DNA from 2 places in the Brevibacillus sp. BD137 genome. Region 1 is predicted to be linked to the other one. Evidence: riboswitches for the same ligand, from Rfam matches in the RefSeq annotation. Region 1 holds a riboswitch; the other holds the start of a gene.
The links. Region 1 has a riboswitch for S-adenosylmethionine ahead of ODZ53_RS23635 (pyridoxal phosphate-dependent aminotransferase). Riboswitches for the same ligand answer to the same signal wherever they lie in the genome.
Positions count from the first base shown of each region.

Region 2: it holds a riboswitch for S-adenosylmethionine, as region 1 does, so the genes downstream of both, ODZ53_RS19740 (sugar ABC transporter substrate-binding protein) here and ODZ53_RS23635 (pyridoxal phosphate-dependent aminotransferase) in region 1, are expected to answer to the same signal.

Region 1 covers NZ_JAOTNO010000013.1:145,548-153,427, forward strand. Annotated here, with positions in the region: gene ODZ53_RS23610 (SPL family radical SAM protein) at 1-680, opposite strand, end outside; gene ODZ53_RS23615 (2OG-Fe(II) oxygenase) at 693-1,406, opposite strand; gene ODZ53_RS23620 (methylated-DNA--[protein]-cysteine S-methyltransferase) at 1,399-1,938, opposite strand; gene moaC (cyclic pyranopterin monophosphate synthase MoaC) at 2,111-2,593, shown strand; gene ODZ53_RS23630 (MFS transporter) at 2,597-3,853, shown strand; SAM riboswitch class I at 3,914-4,028, shown strand; gene ODZ53_RS23635 (pyridoxal phosphate-dependent aminotransferase) at 4,111-5,292, shown strand; gene ODZ53_RS23640 (hypothetical protein) at 5,447-5,917, shown strand; gene ODZ53_RS23645 (aminotransferase-like domain-containing protein) at 6,114-7,322, shown strand; gene ODZ53_RS23650 (alpha/beta fold hydrolase) at 7,377-7,880, opposite strand, start outside.
Region 2 covers NZ_JAOTNO010000009.1:180,013-187,892, forward strand. Annotated here, with positions in the region: gene ODZ53_RS19720 (dimethylarginine dimethylaminohydrolase family protein) at 1-778, opposite strand, end outside; gene ODZ53_RS19725 (IclR family transcriptional regulator) at 969-1,712, shown strand; gene ODZ53_RS19730 (DUF421 domain-containing protein) at 1,801-2,520, shown strand; gene ODZ53_RS19735 (ATP-binding protein) at 2,567-3,820, opposite strand; SAM riboswitch class I at 4,023-4,142, shown strand; gene ODZ53_RS19740 (sugar ABC transporter substrate-binding protein) at 4,525-5,547, shown strand; gene ODZ53_RS19745 (sugar ABC transporter ATP-binding protein) at 5,641-7,131, shown strand; gene ODZ53_RS19750 (ABC transporter permease) at 7,133-7,880, shown strand, end outside.

The DNA.
Region 1 (7,880 bases):
TTTCTTTTCGTTCGTTTACCGCCGCTGCCATCTCCCATATAAAAGTCGTCGACACAGACACGGGTGACTAGGGGACGCAAAATCTCCGGGAATGACTCACTGCTCGGTAAAACAGGGGCAATCGTTGCTTGTGTAGGGATGCCTGCTTCCGCCAAACGCTGGAGTGTTTTGAGCCGCGCTTGAATAGGGGGGGCTTGTGGGCTAAAGTGCCTACGAATCTCCTCCAAATCGGTCTCGACGGTCATGCTGACGCGGACGCGATCACCCAGCAGGAGCAACAAATCGGCATCCCGCCAAACCAAGGGACTCCTCGTCTGCACCAGCAAAAAATCGGGTGGATTCTCTACCATGACTTCGAGTAAAGACCTCGTTACCTTTTCCGTTTGTTCGATGGGCTGGTATGGGTCTGTACTCGAAGACATGAAGATAGTCACCTTTCCTTTTTTCTTAGCCCGCAAAAGCTCCTTGCGCAATAAATCAGCAGCTTGCTGTTTGATATCTACCCACGTGCCCCATTGCTCGTTGCGAAACAAAGAGACAGGCATTTGCCGAACATAGCAATAGGAGCAGGCGAAAGAACAGCCTGTATACGGATTGAGCGAATGGGTGTACTCCGCAAGAAATCCGCTTCCTTTATTAAGGAGGGTTTTCGGCACTTTATAGGAAAGGATGCTTTTCATATGGGGCGTTCCTCACTTTGCATCATGAAAAATAATTCCGAGGCTGTAGCGCTTTCCTGAGGTAATCGTGCTGACACCGTGGCGTAGCGTATTTTTATAATAGCCTCGCGTTCCTTGCACAGGACGGTAGGATGTCGGGAAAATCAGACCAGCGCCTTGGTCCAAGGTTATCATATGTCCCCGGCTCTGCGCGCGCGGCCGTTGCTCCATCAGTAGAAATTCTCCGCCCCTGTAGTCCTTCTCCTTCTGATTCAAGGCAAAAACCACTTGAAACGGGAAGAACACCTCGCCGTACATATCTTGATGCAAGCAATTATAGCCACCTGTCTCGTATTTTAAAATTAATGGAGTAGAGCGCAGCTGACCCTGATCGTGACAGTGGGTCAAAAATTCAGGTAGGGTAGCAGGATAAATAGCTTCGCGACCAAGCATTTCCAGCCACCGATTTGCAGTCTGCGCAAGCATCGGATAAAAGCCTTCGCGAAGCTCCTGCAAAAGCGGGGGAAGGGGAGCCTGATAATAGCGATATTCTCCTTCACCGAAACGGTACCGCGCCATTTGGATCGTATTGCGAAAAAGCTCATCCTGTCTGTACGTAGCGATTAATTCTTCGCACGCATCCGCGCTTATTAAGGAAGGAAAAGCAGCATACCCTTGTTCATCCAGATCCTGTTGCATGGATTGCCAGTCAAGTGCAGCAATCCTTTCTGTCACTGATTTAGCCATGCTTCACACCCCGATTTGATTTTTTCTCCAGATCGAGCAGAGTTGTCTTCATGGGCAGTCCTCCGCGATAGCCAGTCAGTGAACCATTTTTACCGACGACACGGTGGCAGGGGACCGTAATGATAACCGGATTGGCACCGATTGCGGCACCGACGGCACGAACAGCAGCGGGTTTTTCAATGATGTTCGCAATGTCGGTGTACGATGCCGTTTGACCGTATGGGATTTGGCGCAGTGCCTCCCAGACAGCGAGCTGAAAAGGCGTTCCAGACAGGTCGCAATCCATGGAAAAATGCTCGCGCGTCCCCTGCAAAAACTCCATTAGTTCTGTTGCAAAAGGCTTTAGCCACGGATCGTCTTGCACCAGTGCACTGTGTGGGCGATGCTTTTCAACCCACGCTTTCAATTCAGCAAAAGGCTGGTTGACTGAGCCGACATAACAAAGCCCGGCAGCCGTTGCAGCCAAATAAATGCTCCAATCCCCATGTCTCAGTATTGACCAACGTACCGTCTGATCCTTCTTCGTTTCCATTTCCATACGCCTCCTTTAAGCTGTGTACGCACAGTATACCTCCCTCACTTCTTCTTCGTACGTTTTTAGGAGTGGATGAGCAAGATAACGAAACTACGCCATCTACATTCCCATTGCTTTTATCCAGCGGCGGGAGTAAGGTAGGAGAAGATAGAGGAGGAACGATACTCGTATGACTGATCAATTAACACATTTTAATGAACAAAATCGAGCTCGGATGGTAGACGTGTCCGAGAAGGACGTCACAAAACGGGTGGCTGTAGCCGAGAGCCAAATCAGCATGAAACCCGAAACCCTCGCTCGAATCCGCGAAGGTCGAATCGAAAAGGGCGATGTACTCGCCGTAGCGCAGGTAGCAGGTGTCATGGCTGCCAAAAAAACGTGGGAAATCATCCCGATGTGTCATCCGCTGCCATTGACTGGCATCGACATACAATTTGCTTTTGAGGACGAAACGACGCTTGCGATTACAGGAACCGTGAAGACGACAGGGAAAACAGGCGTCGAGATGGAGGCATTGACCGCTGTAAGCGTAGCGGCTTTGACGGTGTATGACATGTGCAAAGCCATGGATAAAGAAATGATAATCGGTCCGACCAGTCTGCAATCCAAAACAGGCGGAAAAAGCGGCGATTTCCATCGGGGAGAGAAGTAAGCCATGAGGCAAAAGTGGGAATCTTATCCGAGCAGCATTCGTTTATTGGCGATTGCTGCCGTCATTTTTTCTACCGGAATGGCATGTATTTGGCCGCTGGTCACGATCTATATTCACAACCATCTCGGAAAGCCGCTGACTGTAGCCGGCTTCTTGTTGCTTTTAAACCAAGGCGCATTCTTGATCGGGAGTATAGTCGGCGGGATGCTGTTTGACCGCTGGGGCAAAATGCGCACCATCATTGTCGGTTCCATCGGCGTTATCCTAATTTCGCTCGGATTAGGTGTTACGGAGGATTTTACGATTTATGTTGTGTTGCTTCTGTTGAATGGACTGTTTTATGGATTACTTTCTCCTGTGATGAATGCATTGGCCGTAGTTTTGTGGCCGGACGGAGGACGTAAAGGAATCAATTTGATCTATGTCACCCTCAATGTGGGGGTAGCTGCCGGTTCTGCGTTGGGCGGCTTCTTGGCAAGTGTGTCATTTGCCTGGACGTTTTTCGGTAATGCTATTTCACAAGTGATCGTCCTCGCCATGTTCATGCTCATTTTGCCGCGTCAGTTAAAAATGGTGGAACAACAATGCCAAAACTCGACGACTGGACAAAGCATGCCTGAGCAAGCAACTGATGATGTGCTGCGACAACCACAGCAAGAGCCAAAGGTGGTATGGGGAGCATTACTGCTATTATGCGGGGGGCTATTAATTAGCTGGATTGTCTATGTACAATGGACAACGGTGCTGTCAACCTATATGCAATCCTTGGGCATTTCCCTCCGTCAATACAGTCTGTTGTGGACGCTGAACGGCGGCTTGATCTTGTTTGGTCAGCCATTGATTGCGTGGGTCATTCGACGTTTTGCCCGAACGCTAAAAGCCCAAATGCTCTTGGGCGCCTATATTTTTGCCTTGTCGATGTTGATTTTGTCGCAATCAACGGCTTATGCAGGCTTTGTAGCGGGTATGTTCATCATGACGCTGGGCGAAATGCTGGTGTGGCCAGCGGTGCCGGCAGTTGCTGCACAGTTTACGCCAGCGGGACGAGAAGGCTTCATTCAAGGGCTGATTGCAGGGACTGGATCAGCTGGGCGGATGCTCGGACCACTGCTCGGGGCCTTCATTTTCCAATCGATTCACGCGCAGGGACTATTGTTCGTGATGGCAGGCTTGTGTCTGTTGTCTGTGGCATTCTTTGCCTTCCACACCTCTTTTCACAAAAGAAGGCATCACGTGCCGGTACAGAATCAAGCATCTTGACACGGTTTACGTGCTCAAGTAGTATGGTATAGACGAAAAAACAGTATATTCCGTGTGTTTGACTTATTCAGAGAGGTGGAGGGACTGGCCCTATGAAGCCCGGCAGCGGATCTGTGCCATGTGATGGACAGATGCTGTGCCAATTCCAGCAGGATTTTTTCCTGACAGATAAGGACGTGACCAAGCTGATCTCCCCCTTTTTCTGTATGGAAAAAGGGGGTTTTACTGTATTGGCCCAAGAAAGGAATGGAAGAAAGATGCGCATTCAACCCGCCGATATGATTGATCGACTCCCTACCCAGTTTTTTGCGACCCTGGTGGCAAAAGTAAACAAGGTCATTGCGCAAGGCCATGACGTCATTAACCTGGGGCAGGGCAATCCCGATTTGCCGACACCGCCGCATATTATTGAAGAATTACAGGCGCAAGCGGCACAACCACTCCATCACAAATATCCGCCTTTTCAGGGACGCGTGGAACTGAAGCAGGCAGTAGCTCATTGGTATAAGCAAGAATTTGATGTGGACCTCGATCCGGAGGAAGAAGTAGCGATTTTGTTCGGCAGTAAAACCGGACTCGTAGAGATTTGCCAAGTACTCATGAATGCAGGCGATGTTGCACTGGTTCCAGACCCAGGCTATCCGGATTATTGGTCGGGGGTTGCAGTCGTAGGCGGACGGATGGTCATGATGCCGTTGAAGGCGGAAAATGACTTCTTGCCAGACTACAGCCAGCTGTCCCAAGCTGATTTGGATCGAGCGAAACTGATGTTTCTCAACTATCCGAACAATCCGACAGCAGTCAACGCACCACTCGAGTTCTATGAGGAAACCATTCGTTTTGCCCGAAAACATGAAATCGTCGTCTGCCACGACTTCGCCTACGGGGCGATCAGCTATGACGGGAAAAAGCCGGTAAGCTTCATGCAGGTTCCGGGTGCAAAAGAAGTGGGTGTAGAATTTTATACCTTGTCCAAAACGTACAACATGGCAGGCTGGCGAGTAGGTGCCATGGTAGGTAATCGCGAGCTAGTTCGTCTGATTAACCTCATTCAGGACCATTACTTCGTCAGTCTGTTCGGTGCAGTACAGATGGCGGCAGCCAAAGCGATGACGGATTCGCAGCAGTGCGTCCGCGATCTCGTCGCTGTCTACGAAAGCCGCCGCAATGCCTTGTACTCCAATCTGCATCGGATTGGCTGGCAGGCTCCGCCATCTCAAGGTTCGTTTTTTGCTTGGCTTCCTGTTCCAAGTGGCTTCACATCTGAGGAGTTCTCTGACCTGCTTTTGGAAAAAGCGCATGTCGTCGTAGCGCCAGGAAATGGCTTTGGCCCGACAGGTGAGGGCTATGTGAGAGCGGCTTTGTTATCCAATGAAGAGCGTCTCGCGGAAGCGGTTCAGCGGATTGAGCGGTTAGGGTTATTTACGAAAACAAAATAAAAGCGAGGCAAATTGGCCACACTACCATACAAATGGAGTGTGGCTTTTTTCTTCTAGAATAAAAATCATTCTCATTATTGACAGATAATGATTTTCATTATACGATGTCATTGTTGTTAATGATAATTAGTCTCAGCGAGAGCGGGAGGGTACCATGCGCTATCAGATTAACGGTTACACGGATATGTATACGGTGATCGCCAACGAGCGAAAAATCGGCGGAGCCATTGAAGCAGGCCAGATTCGCTTGCGGACGGGAGAAGTTTACGCCAATGCTGTTCTCACTCGTTTGGAAATGTCAGGTGCGCATTTTTGCTCGATCGGATTTGTTACGGAAGAAGGCAAACGGCTGATTGTCCATGTGAATGATATCAGCATGATCGCTGATGCTCGTCACGTCAACGTATGTGAGCTGACGAACGAATGCATGAGAGTAGAGAAGTCAGCAGAGAGACTGAAGCGATTGAAGCGACTCTGTGAGCTGAATGAAGGTAGCTGTACGCCGACCTTCCAGGAAGAGGCATTGCTATTGGCAAGCGATATCGGTATGGAAGAAGCGTCCAATCATGTCGACCTCTCTTTCCTTCCACAAACAGAGAAACCACGTGTGTTCCGTATTGCTTAGCGAAAATAAAGCCGATACATATGAACCCCTTTTCGTTTCATACGAAGAGGGGTTTTTTGCATGCAGTGTGTGAAGACTATTGGTTGAACAACCGCTCGACATAGTCAAAACCTATCTGCTCATAGCTAGCAAAGATTGGACTTACGCTGTTGACAGTGATAAAACAAGGATAAGCAAAATCAAGGGGGAACGGAACATGGAGTACTCATTTTCAAAATCTGTCGAAGCACTATCCTCCTCGGCTGTCCGGGAAATCTTGAAGCTGACCCAAGGCAATCAAGTGCTCTCGCTCGCAGGTGGACTGCCAGCAGAGGATTCTTTTCCAATCGCAGAGATGCGCGAAGCGTTTAACCGCGCATTTGAAAAAGGAGCAAAAGCTCTTCAGTACGGATTGACTGATGGATACCTGCCGCTTCGTGAGTGGATTGCATCCCGCATGAAGCAAAAGCATATGAACGTCGGTGCAGATAATATGATCATCACTACGGGCTCTCAGCAAGCAGTTGACTTGTTGTGCCGTGTATATTTAGACGAAGGCGATGTCGTTCTCGTCGAAAACCCTACTTATTTGGCAGCGGTTCAATTGTTCCAATTCCGGGGAATCAAAGCGATTCCGGTAGACGGTGATGCCAATGGGATGGATTTGGACGATCTGGCGAAAAAAATTGCCCAATATCGCCCGAAAATGGTATACGTCATTCCTACCTTTGCCAATCCGACAGGAAAGGTATGGAGCCTTGAGCGCCGTCTTGGCTTGCTTCGTCAATGCAAGGCGCAAAACATTCTCATCCTGGAAGACGATCCATATGGAGAGATCCAATTTGATGGGGAAGCTCCGTACCGTTCCATTTTCTCACTGGATGAGCATCCGACCGATTGCTGTGTGGTGTACACCAGTACCTTTTCCAAAATTGTCGCACCAGGCTTGCGTACCGGATGGGCCATCGGAGATACACGCGTGATTCAAATGATGGTGAAGGCGAAGCAAGCAGTTGATTTGCAGTCGAGCACAATCGACCAGTACGCTCTGTATGAACTGCTGTCCCGCTTTGATCTGGAGCGTCATATTGAGAAAATCCGCGAGTCCTACAAGGCGCGCATGGAATGGATGCATGAGCTCTTGGTTGCGCAAAACTGGGAGGGCGTACAGTGGGAAAAACCAAGAGGCGGGATGTTCCTCTGGGTGAATCTGCCTGAACACTTCGATGCAGAGAAGCTGCTGGCCCAATCCGTAAAGGAAGGCGTGGCATTCGTGCCAGGGAAGCCGTTTTATGCAGCCGAGCCGCATCTCAATACGATGCGCTTGAACTATACGCTCTTGAATCGGGAAGACACGGAGCTTGCGATTTCACGACTGGGCAAGGCATTTCACGCCTACAGCGAATCACTGGTGACAAATGTTTAATAGAAGCAAAAAGACAACCATTCTCAAGGGCCTGGTTGTCTTTTTTATGCATGTTTACAGGGCTTGCTCTCTTTGTGCCCGATCCAGCCATTCATTTACAAGCTCTGTAAAAAGAAGCGGCTGCTCGATCTGCAAATTGTGACCTGCACAATCGAGAGCGGCAAAAGAAGAGCGGGGATAGGCTTCGATGATATCCCAAATATCGCGATAACCGACAGACTGGTCTTGTTTCCCCACAACAAATAGACTCGGATGGGGGAAGGGGGCCGTATCTAATGGGAAGGAGACGCCATACGCTTGTCTAATTTTCATGAGAAAAGCAGGGTCAGAAAGCATGTAGCCGTCGATAATCTCTTTTTTATAGCGATTCCACGTATAATCGGTAGCGACTACCGCCATCGACTCAAACTCCGCACGTTCCGTCTCACTCAACTGCTCCCAGAGGGAAGGCTCCCCTACTAGGACCGGTTTATCCGGCAATGTGCGTTTTTCTTTGTCAGGAATGATATTTGGGCAGATGAAAAGGGCACCCTTTACTTGTTCCCGACGCTTCTCGAT
Region 2 (7,880 bases), on a different contig from region 1:
CGAGAAGGCGTTGCTTCGTAATCGGGTTGCCTGCCACGACCATGCACACACGCGGCGCAAGCGCGAGAACATTACTGCCGAGATTATCGTACTCAGGATCAGGCACCTCGATTAACTGAATGCCTCTGTCGATGAGCAGTTGACGGAAAAATACAGGCATCAGCTTGGAGTAGACGACTGCCAAATCACGATCGACCATGCTGATAATCGACATCAGATGCAAACATTCCGCCGGACCGCGATCATAAGGAAGCTGTACCACGATGATTTCATCCGTGAAATCCTTGACCATTTCCGTAATTTGAACGATAGCCGCTTCGTTCGTACGAAAGCCATGGCCAATCGCGAGTGTTTTATCATCCAGCCAGACGAGATCGCCGCCATCTGACAAGGCATCGCCTGTGAGCTGTCCCAGGATCGGAATATTGTTTTCTTCTAAAAAGGCTTTGTATACTTCTGCTTCTCCCTGTCGGAGCTCTTTACCAGATTTGAGGATGATTGCCCCTTTGGAAGTAAATTTCACCGGGTCGTGGGCGTAAATGGAATCCAGTCCGGTTTTATCGGATTGTGGCAAGTGCAGGACGTTTTCCACATGCTCGCGCAAAATCGATTCGAATTTGGCGTATTCATGCAGAGCACGGTCCCAGTCAGGGCGGTCTGTATAGTTGAAGGTTTTCCACGATTGATCGAGATGTTCTTGACTGATAAATGCTTGATGGGGATGCTTGATGATGACGGTTTTCATCTTCTTGACCATGGATTGGCTGCCTTGGAACATAGTTGCCTCCCTTTTTCCACATTGCAGAATATTATTCATATTTCGAAATGTTCACCATTAGTTTACACATTCTGATTTCTGACTGTCAATCTGCGATTCCTTTCGGGAGTTTTTTTGCGATTCACAAGATTAGAGCAAATGGTTTAACATAGTTTCATAGGTGAAGATAGATAGAAAAGGGGGGATGACCGTGATTCAATCGTTTGATCGAGCGATGGCGATTGCAACGGCACTTTCGTCGGATGAACATAGAAAATGGTGGACGATCAATGATTTAGCGAAGGAATGCCAGCTCCCGGTCAGTACCATTTATCGGCTGTTGTACACGTTGATGAAGCATGGACTGGTAGAGCAGGATGCTGCGACCAAGCAATATACGTTGGGGATTAAATGGATGGAGTTCGGCTTGCGGGTGCTTGATCGGATCGATTATCGGAAGGTGATCAAGCCGATGATCGAGGAGCTCGCCAGAGAAGTGAACGAAAGTGTTTATTTTAGTCAACCTAGCGGACTCGAATCCATTGTCGTCGAACGCGTAGACAGTCAGCACAATATCCGCATCTACGACCAGTTGGGCTTGCGGATTCCAATGCATATCGGTGCGGCCAATAAAGTCGTGCTGGCCCACATGCCTGTGGAAGAAGCCAGACAAACGGTCGTCCAACTCGTGGGTGAAGAGCAGGTGCCAGCTTTTATGGAGAAGCTCCAGGAGATCAGAGGTGCTGGTCATGCGGTCAGCTTTGCGGAGCGGACGGAAAACACGGCCTCTGTCGCAGCACCGGTGATCGACTACAATCAAAAGGTAATTGGGGCGTTAAGCATTGGAATTGTCACGTATGATTTGAAGGAGGAACGACTCCAGTATTTGATTGAACGGGTAAAGGATGTCGCTCTCAAAACCTCGCAACGGCTAGGCGGCCTGTCAAAGGCTTGACTGGCCTTTTTTATTTCGAAACAAATGGGTATTTTTGCATAATACCTTCCCAGAAATTGCATAGTAAAGCGTGAAGGGAGGGACAAACGTGGAAGGATTCGGAGAAACCATGATTGTCATCGGGCGCGTATGTACGATTATTCCTTTATTACTGATCATCACCTTATTCATGGGCAAGCGTTCGATTGGGGAGCTACCTGTTTTTGACTTTATCATCATTATTACTTTGGGCTCAGTGGCCGGAGCTGACATTGCAGAGCCAGATGTCCGGCATATTTCAATTGCAGTAGCGATTGTGACATTGGGGGTCTTGCAACGGGTCGTATCGCAGTTGTCCATTGTCTTTCGCTGGTTTGGCAGAATGGTAACATTTGAACCGACCGTCATTTTCCACAACGGGGCTTTTCACATCAAAAACTTGAAAAAAATCCGCTACTCGCTCGATAATGTCCTCCATATGCTTCGCGAAAAAGATATTTTTGACCTGGCAGAGATTGATTTGGCTATTATCGAGGCAAACGGTCGGTTGACTGTGCTCAAAAAAGTAGAACAGCAGGTCGTAACGAAACAAGACTTGGGCATCCACACTTCTTCAGCGGGAATGTCGCTGCCGGTCATTGTAGAAGGCAAGATTTATCCGGACGTGCTGTCATACCGGAAACGCGATGAGCAATGGCTTGCGCACGAATTGAAGAAAAAGGGGATCGCATCCGAACAAGTCTTTCTCGCGACGATCAATCGCCAAAATGAATTGCAGTTTTCCTTGAAAAACAAAAAAGAACCACAAGTACCCCCGTTGCATCATTAGCGATCGAATGGAAAAAGGCACAGTCCCTCTGCAAAATTGCATGAAGTCACTGTGCCTTATACGGGAGCATAATGGTGAACTTGGTTCCTACTCGTGGTTTACTTGATACATTGACCGTTCCGCCAATCGCATGAATGACATGATAGGAATACGTCAATCCAAGACCGGTCCCAGTTGTTTTCGTAGAAAAGTAAATCGTTCCGAGACGGCTAATCTGTCCTGCATCCATGCCGACGCCGTTATCCTTGATGACCAATAGGGCTTTGTTTCGCTCGATGAGCAAGTCCAGGGAGACTTTTCCGTCCGAAATATCCGAGCACGCCTCGATAGCATTTTTGATGAAATTCACCAACACTTGCTTGAACTCGTCTGGATTGGCCTTGATCGTCACAGGTCTCTCAAAATCTTGCAGCGTAAGCTCCACGTTATGCATATTGGCAAAGGGGAGCATCACCTCGCGGATGGCATGCAAATGCTCGCTAAGATTAATGATCTCATGTCGTTCCTTGAGCGGCTTGGAAATCGCAAGGTACTCGGTCAAAATGGCTTCTGTGCGTTGAACTTCATCGAGACTGATGCGAATGTATTGATCGACTTTTACTAAATTTTCCGGAGATTCCTGTATTAATTTCAAGAATCCTTTGACTGCTGTCAGCGGATTGCGAACCTCGTGTGCGAGCGATGCAGCAACATGGCTCATCGTCTGGATTTTTTCGTTTTGCGCGTGGCGGATAAACAGCTCCTTATCCGAAACGCATTTGCTGAAAAGCGACATTAATAACCAGAGGCCGAAAAAGTTTTGAATAGGAATCGCTATGGTGTAGTAAACGAGGTGTTGAGTTACATACGTGGGAAAAAAGTAATAAGTAGTCCCTAAAGCAACCGTAGAAAAAATCGCACTCGTCATAAAAAGATACAGTGTTTTCCGATAACTGGCTTTGTAGTGTCGATACAAAAAGAGTGACAACACAAAATTGACTGTAAGGATCAGCAAGGCAACCCATGTTCCTTCGCCACCAAGGTAGTACCGATAAACCAAGGATTCAATCAGAAGGAGCAAGGCAATCTCGATTCCGCCATAAACGAGTCCGAAAAATATGATGACATGTCGGATATCAAAAAACATGCCATTCGTGACACTCGGGGCGAAGGTCATCGCGAGAAACATGCAGGCTGAGCTGGTGATGGCAATAAAGGAACGGCTGTAGTTCCTCATTTTGTCACGGTAATAAATGTTGAAAAACACAAACGGGATAATGGCGAAAAACCATTGAAGAATAACTTCTTTTAATAGACTCATGTAGCATCCCCATCGCAAATATTTGCTAGGCTTGTATCAATCTACGATAATTCGACAAGACACAACAAAATCCCTCTTGATGTTACAGAAGAAACTGGAATATTTATCAAGAAAATTCTTTCGGTAAACCTAGTTGACAGATAGGTAATTGCCAGATTATATTCTGTATATACTTATACAAACGTTTTGAAAATAGAAACTACTCTTATCAAGAGAAGGCTGAGGGAATGGCCCTATGAAGCCCGGCAACCTAGCACGAGAGAATCCGTTCTTTCGAGCCAAGGTGCTAACTCCAACAGGTAGAATACCTGACAGATAAGAGGCGAGAATCTTGTCGATTTTTGTCCTCTTTCTCTGTGAAAGAGGATTTTTTGCGTAGCTGTCGTGGGGAAGAAGCGCATTTCCAGTCTACACTTCGGCCTCCGCCCCGCTGTGAGTGAAGACTGTCCGCTTCGGAAGAAATGTCGGGAGCGCTTCAAACGCAGAAGGTTCAGGAAGGATTTCATAAGTGAAGCTGAAATTCCCCGCCATTTATTCCGAAGCTGAGATGGGCTCCAGAGGCGCTTGGACTGGAAATGCGCTTCTTCTACGAAGTTTTATTCCTTTTTGAAAGTGAAATCAAAAGAAGCTTCAATCGATTGAGGGGAAACAAAAAAATTTCATCTTGTTATCTGTTTTAAAAAGAAAAAAGGGGGAAAATCTCAATGAAAAAGAAACTCGGTCTGATCACATCACTTGTTTTAGCAGCATCTGTTCTCGTGACGGCATGCGGCAGTGGGGCAACAACGGGAACCGGCAGCACAAACGGCGGTGCCTCGGGAGAGAAGGCAAAGAGAATCGCACTGATCATGCGCCAAAACGTAGGGACGTTCTCCGCTCAATATATCAATGGCGTGAAGACAGAGGTGGAGAAAAACGGCGGCGAGTTGACCGTATTCAACGCAGATACCGATCTGGCAAAAATGGCGTCCAACCTCGATGCGGCTGTGAACCAAAGGTTTGATGGCATTCTGATCGATCATGGTACGGCAGAAGCGTTGCAGCAGGGCACGCAAAAGGCCGTGGATAAAAAAATCCCGGTTGTCCTGTTTGATACAGACATCAACATTCCGGGTGTGCCAGTTGTGGCGCAGGATGACAACAAGTTGGCTGAGCTGAGCCTGGAGAAGCTGGCGGCAGATACAAACGGCAAAGGCAACATCGTAAAAGTTTGGGTAGCTGGCTTTGCGCCCATGGAAAAACGCCAAGTGACGTATGAAGCTTTCCAGAAGAAATACCCGGACTTGAAAGAAATTGCGGCATTCGGTTCTGCTACCAACAATACAGCACTCGATACACAAACGCAGATGGAAGCGATCTTGAAAAAGTATCCGAACAAAGGCGACATCACAGCGGTATGGGCGGCTTGGGATGAATTTGCCAAAGGGGCGACACGTGCCATCCAACAAGCAGGCCGTACGGAAATCAAAGTATACTCCATCGATTTGAGCGATGAGGATTTGCAAATGATCCAGGCAGAAAACTCTCCGTGGGCAGCGACGGCAGCGGTAGACCCATCCAATATCGGGCGCATTCATGCCCAAACCGTGTTCCAAAAAATCAAAGGCGAGCAAGTGCCAGACAACGTGAAGCTGAACCCAGTACTGGTGAAACAAGAAGACCTGCCGAAGGATAAAAAAGTAACGATGGGCGACCTGTCCCAATACGTACAAGAGTGGGGCAAGTAAGAACCAAAATGGCTTTTCCCGTTGAGCTGTATCCGTCAACGGGATTTTTCCTTATAGCGGTGGGAACACGCAGGTTAACAGGAGGTGTGAAAAATGTCCACATTGCAGATGAAAGGGATGGCGAAGCAGTTTTCTGGGGTTCCTGCCCTGCGATCCGTCGATTTTGAGGTGCGCGCAGGAGAGGTTCACGCACTGCTCGGAGCGAATGGTGCGGGAAAGAGTACCCTGATGAAAATTCTCACGGGAGCCTATCAGGCAGATGGCGGTACGATCACCATCGATGGACAGGCCGTGTCGATTCAATCTCCGCAGGACGCCAAAGCACAGGGCATTCAATGTGTATATCAGGAAGTGGACACCGCCTTGATCCCGAATTTGAGTGTCGCCGAAAACATATTGGCGGACCAGCTCGTCCAGGCGAAAACCAAGGGACTGATCAACTGGCAGAGCTTGTACAACGAAACGGAGCAGATTTTAAACAACTTCGGCTTTTCCATTCCGGTGAGGATGCTCGTCGAAGAATGTACGCTGTCGGAAAAGCAATTGATTTTGATTGCACGGGCGACCGTTCAAAAGGCAAAGTATGTCATTTTCGATGAACCGACAGCGCCGTTGAGCACGAAGGAGAGCGAGCGGCTGTTTCAAATTATTGCGCAGTTGAAAAAAGCTGGAGTCGGGATCATTTATATCTCCCATCGCCTGCCGGAAATCTTTGAAATCTGTGATCAGATCACCATCATGCGCGATGGACAGCATGTCGTAACCACAGAGACGGCGAAGACCAACATGGACGAAGTGATCGCGAACATGCTGGGCAAAAGCTTTGACGAGGAGTTCCCGAAGCTTGCAGTGCCGATTGGCGAAACGATTTTTGAGGCAGCAGGTGTGACTGGCGGCAAGGTACACGGAGTCGACTTGCAGGTTCGCGAGGGAGAAATCGTAGGTGTCGTCGGTCTAGTCGGGGCAGGGAAGACTGAGCTCGCCCGATTGCTCTTCGGTGCAGATGAGGAAAAGGCTGGAGCCATTCAATTGCATGGAAAACGTATCCAACTGCGCTCGCCAAAAGACGCCGTCGATGCCGGAATCGTACTCGTCCCGGAGGAGAGGCGCAAAGAAGGGATTTTCGTAGAAGAGTCCGTGCAGAACAACCTGTCTGTCTCCTCGTTGAAAAAGAAGTCCTGGCTCGGTTTTATCAAAAGAGGGGCGGAAGCGGCTAACGCAAAAGAGCTGGTGCAGCGCCTTGGTGTAAAAACAGCCGACATCAAGCAGCTGGTCGGTTTTCTCAGCGGCGGAAACCAGCAAAAAGTCGCGATCGGCAAATGGCTGGATACAAACGCTCACCTCCTTATGTTTGACGAGCCGACAAAAGGAGTGGATATCGGGGCGAAAAGCGATATTTACCGCCTGATTGGAAATCTTGCCGAGCAGAAAAAGGGCGTCCTGTATTTCTCCTGTGAGTTTCAGGAGGTCATCGGGATCGCAGACCGGATTCTCGTCATGTTCGAGGGCAAGATCGTGAAGGAATTGAGTCGCGGGGAAGCAACACAAGAGCTGATTATGTACTACGCAAGCGGAGGTGAGTAACGTGGCAAATAAAAAGTTTAGCTTGTTTGATTTTGTTTACAAATACGGAACGGCTGCAGTCATCGTCATTGTCATGTTGTTATTCAGTCTGACCAACCCGTATTTCTTCACGTACGACAACCTGACGGACATTCTTCGCTCCATCTCGATTGTGACATTTGTCGCGATAGGCGTTACGTTCTCGCTGATTGTCGGAGGCTTTGATTTGTCTGTAGGATCGACGGTTTCATTGACCACGGTCGTTTCTGCTTCGATGATGGTTTGGTACGAACAAGGAGTCTTCACGACTTTGGTTGTTCCGATTGTACTCAGCTTGCTCGTCGGGCTGGTCAACGCTTTCCTGGTCGTAAAAATCCGCATTCCTGATTTGCTGGCTACTCTGGCGATGCTCTACATCGTCAACGGCATTCATATGACGTATTCCCAAGGCTACTCGATCTACGCAAACATGCCGATGCAGGACGGCTCGCAGGCTCCAGGAAAATTCCAGGAATGGTTTCTGTGGCTGGGCCAAGGAGAAATTCTCTCCGTTCCTGTTCCGGTTATCCTGACGTTTTTACTTGTCGCGATTACGCATGTGTACTTGACCTATACGAGACAGGGGCGGATGCTGTACATGACAGGTGGTAATTTGGAAGCAGCTCGTCTGTCGGGGATTCCTGTGAATCGCTATCGTACCTTGGCTTATGTGCTTTCTGCTCTTTTTGCAGGCTTGGGTGGGATGCTCTTGGCAGCGCGGATCGGTACCG